Roseivirga sp. BDSF3-8: one gene and its partner. The protein of the gene in region 1 interacts with the protein of each later gene in a pairwise test. Links are inferred from orthologs where the notes say so. Each region holds a gene or a part of one and is shown on either strand. Other genes may lie near its edges.

The links. Proteins that work in one complex are often made in the same cells at the same time.
Region 2: the proteins of AB9P05_RS07780 (region 1) and def interact in binary tests that used the Escherichia coli proteins (3 or more experiments, as listed by UniProt). The link is inferred for Roseivirga sp. BDSF3-8 from one-to-one orthologs.

Annotation. Positions count from the first base shown.
Region 1 is NZ_JBGNFV010000001.1:1,924,743-1,928,915, reverse strand. Bases 226-3,057 are described here. They hold AB9P05_RS07780 (aspartate-semialdehyde dehydrogenase), read right to left. Parts: upstream 2,222-3,057; coding sequence 1,229-2,221; downstream 226-1,228. Other genes in these bases: AB9P05_RS07775 (lamin tail domain-containing protein), read left to right, coding at 2,404-3,057; AB9P05_RS07785 (SAM-dependent methyltransferase), read right to left, coding at 226-1,232. Outside these bases: AB9P05_RS07790 (hypothetical protein), read left to right, coding at 1-70; more of AB9P05_RS07785, read right to left, coding at 54-225; more of AB9P05_RS07775, read left to right, coding at 3,058-4,173.
Region 2 is NZ_JBGNFV010000001.1:1,636,472-1,640,662, forward strand. Bases 1,021-3,870 are described here. They hold def (peptide deformylase), read left to right. Parts: upstream 1,021-2,091; coding sequence 2,092-2,649; downstream 2,650-3,870. Other genes in these bases: AB9P05_RS06510 (iron-sulfur cluster repair di-iron protein), read left to right, coding at 1,021-1,666; ruvX (Holliday junction resolvase RuvX), read left to right, coding at 1,679-2,095; AB9P05_RS06525 (methionine aminotransferase), read left to right, coding at 2,733-3,870. In the rest of the region: AB9P05_RS06505 (S41 family peptidase), read right to left, coding at 1-671; more of AB9P05_RS06510, read left to right, coding at 929-1,020; more of AB9P05_RS06525, read left to right, coding at 3,871-3,884; AB9P05_RS06530 (amidohydrolase), read left to right, coding at 3,872-4,191. UniProt on the Escherichia coli protein: Removes the formyl group from the N-terminal Met of newly synthesized proteins. Requires at least a dipeptide for an efficient rate of reaction. N-terminal L-methionine is a prerequisite for activity but the enzyme has broad specificity at other positions.

The sequences.
Region 1 (4,173 bases):
GATTTATGGAGGAGCCGCCATACTTCTTACCGCCATTGCCTATGTGCTACGGTTTACGCTTTCTCTGTAATCAGGAGCGCTTTTTGCCCATTAACAAGAGTTGTGGCAAACAGGAAAACATCCGGGCCGTCATTTAACCGGAGCTTCTTTTTTAACGCCTCTACCCGCATGGGGAAATTACGTGTCGACAAGTTGCCCCTCAGATCGGGAAGCACACCCTTCAGAGCCTTATAAGTAGGGCTTACAACCTCATTGATCTTAAACGTCCTGCCTGGGAAATCCGCTATAAGCTTCCCTGAAGTATAAAGGTGGCTGTTTTCATGCAGCTTTTGAAGGCCATACCGGTTTGCAGTCGCCCTGAACACGCCAGCCTTCATTATCGCTGCATTAGGCTCATACAAGTAAGATTCTGGTAGCCCCAAAGAAAATGTGGTATTCGCCTCTTCCGCAAGGGCGAAAGTTTCTATCTGCTCAGCCCCACCGGCTATATTCACAGTCACTACACCTCCGGTCGCAGAGCTATTTCCTATTAAAAGCAGGATCTCCTTGCATTCATTATCTACAGCCACCACGTGAAAAATTATCGGCAGGTCTATCTGGCGCTGTAATTCACTCAGGTCAGCCATAGGAGAAACCTTGATAAGAAGTGCATCAGATTTTTCACGTAGCATGGGAAGGTAAGCCGTAATATCGGGGCTATAATCCTGTAGGCGAATTACTTTTTGTTTATGCTCATCACGGCGGGCAGGGTCAAGGTAGAGCAAATCAAAGGGGGTAGCCTGATCCTTCAGCCACGCCATGCCATCGCCGCGGTGGCATGCGGTCGTAGCCCCTAGCGCAGTAAGGTTATGTCGGGTTATATCAAAGAGGGCTGACTGCTCCTCCACATAGTGGCTTTCAGAAAACGAATGGCCCATATAAAAGACATCGACCCCCATCCCCCCGGTAAGGTCAGCCATTCGCTGCCCCTTTACCAAAGAGGCTTTATATAAGGCAGTTGCCTCAGAGCTACATTGTTCAAGGCTGATCCGCGCCGGCCATAAGAGGCCCCGGCGCCCCTCGTACCACTGCGGTAGTTTTTTTTTCGCTTTCTGCCGTCCTTCTATCTGCGAGGCAAGTACTCTGGCATCGATTCCGGGGAAGGGGCTCCCCTTTAGAAGAAGAGAAGTTACCTGCTCATTTTCATGCGCACCCAGCCAGTCCTGTACCTCCTTATTCGCTAGCTCTGTCAATACACCAGATTGTGCTCCTTCAGGTACTCTGCTATCTGTACAGCATTCGTTGCAGCTCCTTTTCTGAGGTTGTCCGCTACTACCCACATATTCAGGGTTTTCGGCTGTGACTCGTCCCTTCTCAGCCTGCCAACAAACACTTCATCCCTTCCATGGGCGTTTATAGGCATAGGATACTCATTATTAGCTACATCATCCTGCAGCACGACGCCCTGTGCCGCCGCCAGCAGTTTACGTACCTCTTCCAGGTCAAATTCCTTATGGAATTCCACATTGATGCTTTCAGAGTGGCCACCCACTACAGGAAGGCGTACCGCAGTAGCCGTCACAGAGATAGCATCGTCACCGAAGATTTTCTTCGTTTCATTGACCATCTTCATTTCTTCCTTTGTGTAGCCATTATCCATAAATACATCAATGTGAGGGAGGACATTCATGTCAATCTTATGAGGATACACCATTTCACCATCTACCCCTTCACGCTCACGCTTCAATTGGTCCACCGCCGCTTTGCCCGTACCCGTTACTGACTGGTAAGTGCTCACCACCACCCTTTTGATGCCATAGGCCTCTCGCAAAGGATTCAGTGCCAGTACCATTTGTATCGTTGAGCAGTTAGGGTTTGCGATAATACGGTCATCGATACGAAGCGTTGTAGCATTAATCTCCGGCACGATGAGTTTATGCCGGGGGCTCATGCGCCAGGCAGAAGAGTTATCTATCACGATCGTTCCCGCCTCTTCAAATTTTGGCGCCCACTCCAGGCTGGTGGAACCACCGGCAGAGAAAATAGCAACATCCGGTTTGAGAGCTACCGCTTCTTCCATGCTCCTTATCACATAGGTGTTCCCTTTAAAGCTTATCTCTTTACCCACAGACCGGGCAGAAGCCACAGGAATAAGCGTGTCAAATTCGAGGTTACGCTCCTCGATCACTTTCAATATTTCACTACCTACGAGTCCGGTAGCACCTACAATTGCTATTTTCATATGTACCTAATTGAATGGTGTCAAAGTTACATTATTAATTAAAGACCTGAAAAAATTCAGGCCACCTAAAAGGCTGATCCATAGCCATCAGGCCTGAGCTAAAGGATTTGCCAAGGAATAATCACATTCAATTACCTACATAATTTATTCAAATATTGAAAGTTGGTGCTAGTTTCGCGCCCATGTTAGCCAGTTATTGCCCTCGAATATGCCTGATCCTGCTTTTAGGTATATGCTATAGTTTGCCGGCTTCAGGCCAGCAGATAATTATCAATGAAATATACGCTGACCCCTATCCCAAAAGTTCCATTCAGCCGGAGAATCAGGTGTTTCCCACAGCTTCAGGCGCAGAGTTTGTAGAGCTGTTTAATACCGGGGACCTCCCTTTTAGTGGTGTGGACTGTTCCCTTAGCGGTAAGACATTGCCCCCCTTTACCCTTGAGCCCGGAGGCTATCTCATCATTTGCCCTCAAAGTTACGAGAGCGACTATATGCCCTATGCCTCTGTGCTCGGCCTATCTTCATGGAACAGCCTTAGTAATAGTGGAGAAGAAGTATACCTGCTTGCTGCCGACGGGCATGTTATTGATGCTGTCAGCTACTCACCGGACTGGCATGATAGCGGCAAAGACCGAGGAGGGTGGTCACTCGAAAGGATTAATCCGACCCTGATTTGTAGTAATGAGGAGAACTGGGCCTCTTCCGTTTCAGCTAACGGGGCCACTCCTGGTGCGGCTAATAGTATCCTGGAAGCTACTCCGGACCTTTCGCCCCCCGTACTGCTTAGCCACGAATGGCTGGTGCCCCATAGCCTCACTCTTGTCTTTTCCGAGGAGCTAGACATTAGTCAATTAACGGTAAATACCGATCCGGGACTCTCTGTTTTACCAGAGACAGATGGTCAGGTTCTTATTTTGCAGGTCTTCTCCACCCCTCACTATGACCTTTCTTACAGCTTTTCACTCTCAGGGCTGATGGACTGTGAGGGAAATATTGCTGAAGATATCCGCTTTACGGCATTGCTGGATAATACACCCCCTTTGTTAACCACCCTCGACATTGTGGCTACAGACCAGGTAAGGCTTTTATTCAATGAAGCCCTTGACGGCACACTCCTTCTCAGTCAGGCCAGTTTCCTTTATGATTGTGGCATTGTTTCAAATGCGATAAAGTGGGATCCCCGCTACCCAGAACAGGTCATCTTACAAAATGACCGTCCATTTATACCCGGGGAAAGCTGTTTGCTATCTGCCAGCCAAATACCGGACAGGGCAGGCAACCTCGCTGCTTTTTCCGAATCGATAATCTATCAGCCAGCAGTAGATACCGCCTTTACCGAAGAACCGGGAATCGTGCGGGTGCGCTATCATACACTTCCTGCCAATGCCCTGTCCCCAGAAAATTACTTTCTATCCAAGTATGATGCAGCCCCCTTTATGGTACTGCCAGAGCCGGACTTTCCCTCTGAAGTCCGGCTGATTTTTTCCCCTGTACCAGTACGTGATGAACCGTATGAGTTATTCATCAGTGGAATGGTAGATGAAGAGAGCAATGCACTCATCACCCCTTCCGCTGACCTTATTTGGGATACGCGGCCGCCCACGCTCGATAGCTATGAATGGACCAGTCCCGATACAGTTAGGCTCAGTTTCAGTGAACCGCTGGACCCTATAGTTGCGTCCATTGCCCGCTTCTATCAAATGGATGATGAGACGTTACCCTGCCGGATAATTTTACCTGACCCTCAGACCGTTGTCCTGGTTTATTGTCAGACTTTACAGCAAGAAACAGCCTACCGCCTGAAAATCCATTCCCTGGCCGACATGTATGGCAATGTCATGAGCCGGTCAAAATATATAGAGCTGCTTTTTGATAACTTACCTCCTGCTATACAATACGCCAGGGGCATAAGTCCGGCCACAGTTTCTGTAGTGTTGAATGAGCATATAGAC
Region 2 (4,191 bases), 290 kb from region 1 along the record:
GCTTCCCTGAATTCGTCATAGGTAGTGGCGGCAAAACGGCTCACTTTGATGTATCCGGTCTCATCGTCAATCATATAGGATACATCCACTGAATACTGGGGAATTTTGTCACGGCTAATGGTAAAAGGCAGGAGGTGGTCCTTACCTTTCCTCTTTACGCCTACCAGCACTTCGGAGCCTTTTGGACCACGCAGCAGGGTAATGATGTCGGCGGTGCTGAGCCCGGCACCGGCTATTGTATCATCCTCCACGGTTACGATCTTGTCTCCGGGCAGTATACCGACCTTCTCTGAAGGGCCACCGGGCAGTGTGGCTACGACAAAAATGGTATCTTCTACCAGGTTAAACTCTATGCCGATTCCTTCAAACTCGCCTTCGAGCTGGCTTTTGGTAAGTTCAAGGTCTTCTGCGTTGATGTAAACGCTGTGAGGATCGAGCTTTTCCAGCACGCTGTTAATAGCGGCCTCTACTAATTCATCTGACTCAGTCTCATCAACGTAGTCACGCTCAATAGCCGTGAGCACCTGCCTGAGCTTCATATAATTATTGGTGTTGCCGCCACCGGGAACGGCTGTATCCGCAAAATTGGACCCTATGATAATGCCTACACATATTGCCAGCGCTATGATGACGGGCAGTTTAATGTATAAGCTGCTTGAATTTTTTCCCACTGAAGAATGTATTTTTCATGTAGAAAACACGAATGGACTTTTCTGTTTTCTTACTAACCTAATCGCTAAAAAGGTGCTTTGGGTTTCATTTATCCAAAATGAGGCACTATTTAGCGAAAAAACTGTTCATTTACCAGACCCTGATTAAGACTGAAAGGGTATATAAGAAATATCGGGGCTTTACCTTCGTTGCTGTAAAGGAAACAGCGATGTTCGATAATTATCGTTATCTTTGAGTAAAAACCGGTTAATGTGCTGTGAGAATCAATGACAGGAAAATACATGATCTGGTAGGCGAAAACCACGTATACGCAGCGGTTCTCTACTATCTAGGCATCGGCTTTTACGATTATTCGGAAAAGACGCTGGGCCAGGTATGTGAGGAGAAAGGGCTGGACGCTGAGGCTGTGGTGAGCAGGCTGGAGTCTGTTGGTGATCGCAGGGATAATGAGGACCTGTCATTATTTACGTACCCTGCGGATCTGATCGTAGCTTACCTTAAGCACACTCATTACCTGTTCATTAAAGAGAAACTACCTTATCTTTCCACTCTCATAGAGCGCCTGCCGGAAAAGGGTCAGCTTTTTGAAGATCTCAAATTCATCTTCCCATTATTCGTAGAGGACTTTATCCATCATATTTATGAAGAGGAAGATACGCTCTTCTCTTATGTGTTGATGCTTCAGGATGCGGTAGACGGCAACGTTACGCCTGGAAAGCTTTTCCAGAAGATGGAGGACTTTTCCATACAGGCTTTTGCGATAGCTCATGATGTGCATGATGATGAGATGAGTGGTATCCGGAAGATTACGGGCAACTATTCTACTGAGAACACATCAGACATATTATTAAAGGTGCTATACGCGGAACTAAGTGACTTTGAGAAAGAACTGATCACACACGCCCGTGTAGAAAATGAAATACTGTTCCCTAAAGCGCTTATGCTTGAAAAAGAGGTAAAGCGTCGCTGGGACAATCTTACCCGACTGAATTAGCAAAGACCTTTTATGGGCAGAATTCTCGCCATTGATTATGGCAGTAAACGTGTAGGACTGGCTGTTACTGATCCGCTCAAGATCATTGCCTCGCCCCTGGAGACGGTTCACTCAAAAGATATAATCGCGTACCTGTTACAGTATGACAGCAGGGAGGACGTGGAGGCGATCGTGGTAGGCATGCCCATAAATACTGACGGAAGCCCTACTAACGCCACTGCTATGGTGGAGAATTTTGTTAAACACCTGAAAAAGAAGTTTCCCGGAAAACCGATCCACCTGGAAGACGAAAGGTATACTTCTAAAATGGCGCTGGATGCAATGATAGCAGGAGGCATGAAGAAGAAGGACCGCCGGGAGAAGGGAAATATTGATAAAGTGAGCGCAACTATTATTTTGCAATCTTTTCTGGAAAGTAGAGGAATATGATCTATCCTATCGTACTGTACGGCGACCCTGTGCTGAGAAAAAAAGGGGAAAACCTGGAGAAGGACGAAATCGATGTAAAACAACTGGCTGAAGACATGTTTGAAACCATGTACCAGGCCAATGGTGTAGGGCTGGCAGCTCCCCAGATAGGCAAAAGCATTCGCATGTTTGTGGTGGACGGTGACCCTATGGAGGAGCCGGAGACTGAGCAGTTCAAGCGGGTATTTATTAATCCTGAGATACTGGAAGAGGAGGGCGATGAATGGGGCTTTGACGAAGGCTGCCTGAGTATTCCGGGCGTGCGGGAAGAGGTGTTTCGCACGGAGCGCATCCGCATCCGCTATTTTGATGAGAACTGGGAGGAGCATGAGGAGACGCTTGAGGGTGTGGCGGCACGAATCGTGCAGCATGAGTATGACCATATAGAGGGGGTGCTATTTACTGACCACCTAGCTCCATTGAAAAAGCGCCTGCTTAAAAGTAAGCTAACTAATATAAGCAAGGGTAAGGTAGACGCAGAATACCGCGTGAGAGTACCCCAGGCAAAACGATAATAAAAGAGGCGGGCAGGCAATTACAAAAGCCTGCCCGCTTTGTTTTCCCTTCATTTTTTTTTTACAAAACCCGACCAAGCTGCATGAACTCACCCGACCTGAAAAGTAAACTTCCCGATATAGGTACTAGCATTTTTTCTGTCATGTCTGCCATGGCGCAGAAGCATGAGGCGATCAACCTGAGCCAGGGCTTTCCCGACTTTGAGGTAAGCCCAGAACTGATAGACCGGGTGGCCCACTACATGAAAACGGGCCACAATCAGTACGCTCCCATGCCGGGAGTGCCTGCCTTACTGGATGCTATTTCGCAAAAGATCAGTGTGTATCTCAGTGTAGCCACTAATCCTTCAGAGGAAATAACGGTGACAGCGGGAGCCACGGAAGCATTGTATGCGGCCATCAGTGCCTTTGTGAGGCCGGGAGACGAGGTCATCGTGCTGGAACCGGCGTATGACAGCTACGGGCCTGCGATAAGGCTGCAGGGGGGCAGGCCGGTGTATGTATCTCTCAGGTCGGATACGTTCCGGCCGGACTGGGAGGCGATAGAACGGGCATGTACGGACAGGACGGCTATGATGGTGATCAACACGCCCCACAATCCTACGGGGAGCGTGTGGGAACCGGAAGACATCCTGCGGCTGGAAAAGCTGGCTGAGAGACATAACCTGATCATACTGAGCGACGAGGTATACGAGCACATTGTGTTTGATGGCAAAAAGCAGGTAAGCGTACTAAACTCTCCTTCTCTGCGCGCACGAAGCGTAGCGGTGTTCAGCTTCGGGAAAACGTTCCATGCCACTGGCTGGAAGGTGGGCTATGCGGTGGCCCCTCCTGCCCTGACGCGTGAGTTGCGGAAGATGCACCAGTACCTTACGTTTGCCGTGAACCGGCCAGTGCAGCATGCCCTTGCTGACTACCTGCAGGAGCCTGCAAACTACATGCATGTAAGCGACATGTACGAGGAGAAACGAAATTACTTTGCAGAGAAGATGAAGGCTACCAGCTTTAAGCCCATGCCCTGTCAGGGAACTTACTTTGCGGTATACAGCTACGAGGGGCTTTCTGACAAGCCTGAGCGAGAGATGGCCGAGTGGCTTACTAAGGAAATAGGGGTGGCGACTATTCCTCTCAGCCCGTTTTTTCATGACAACAAGAACAGCCATATGCTTCGCTTTTGCTTTGCCAAAACGGAGCAGACCCTGGCACAAGCAGCAGAAAGACTATGCAGGATCTGAAAATAAGCCTTATTCAAACGCCTCTGCACTGGCATAATACGGAGGCCAACCTGAACACGCTGGAGGAAAAAATCTGGCAGATAGAGGACAAGGCGGACCTCATCATCTTACCGGAGATGTTCAACAGCGGCTTTACCATGAAGGCGGAAGAAGTGGCAGAGGTAATGAACCTCACCAGCTTTCGCTGGATGAAGCAGATGGCTGCTCAGTCCGGGGCGGTGGTGACAGGCTCTGTAGTGATCCGGGATGGGGAAGGTTTTTTTAACCGCCTGATATGGATGCGGCCTGACGGAAGCTTCGAAACGTA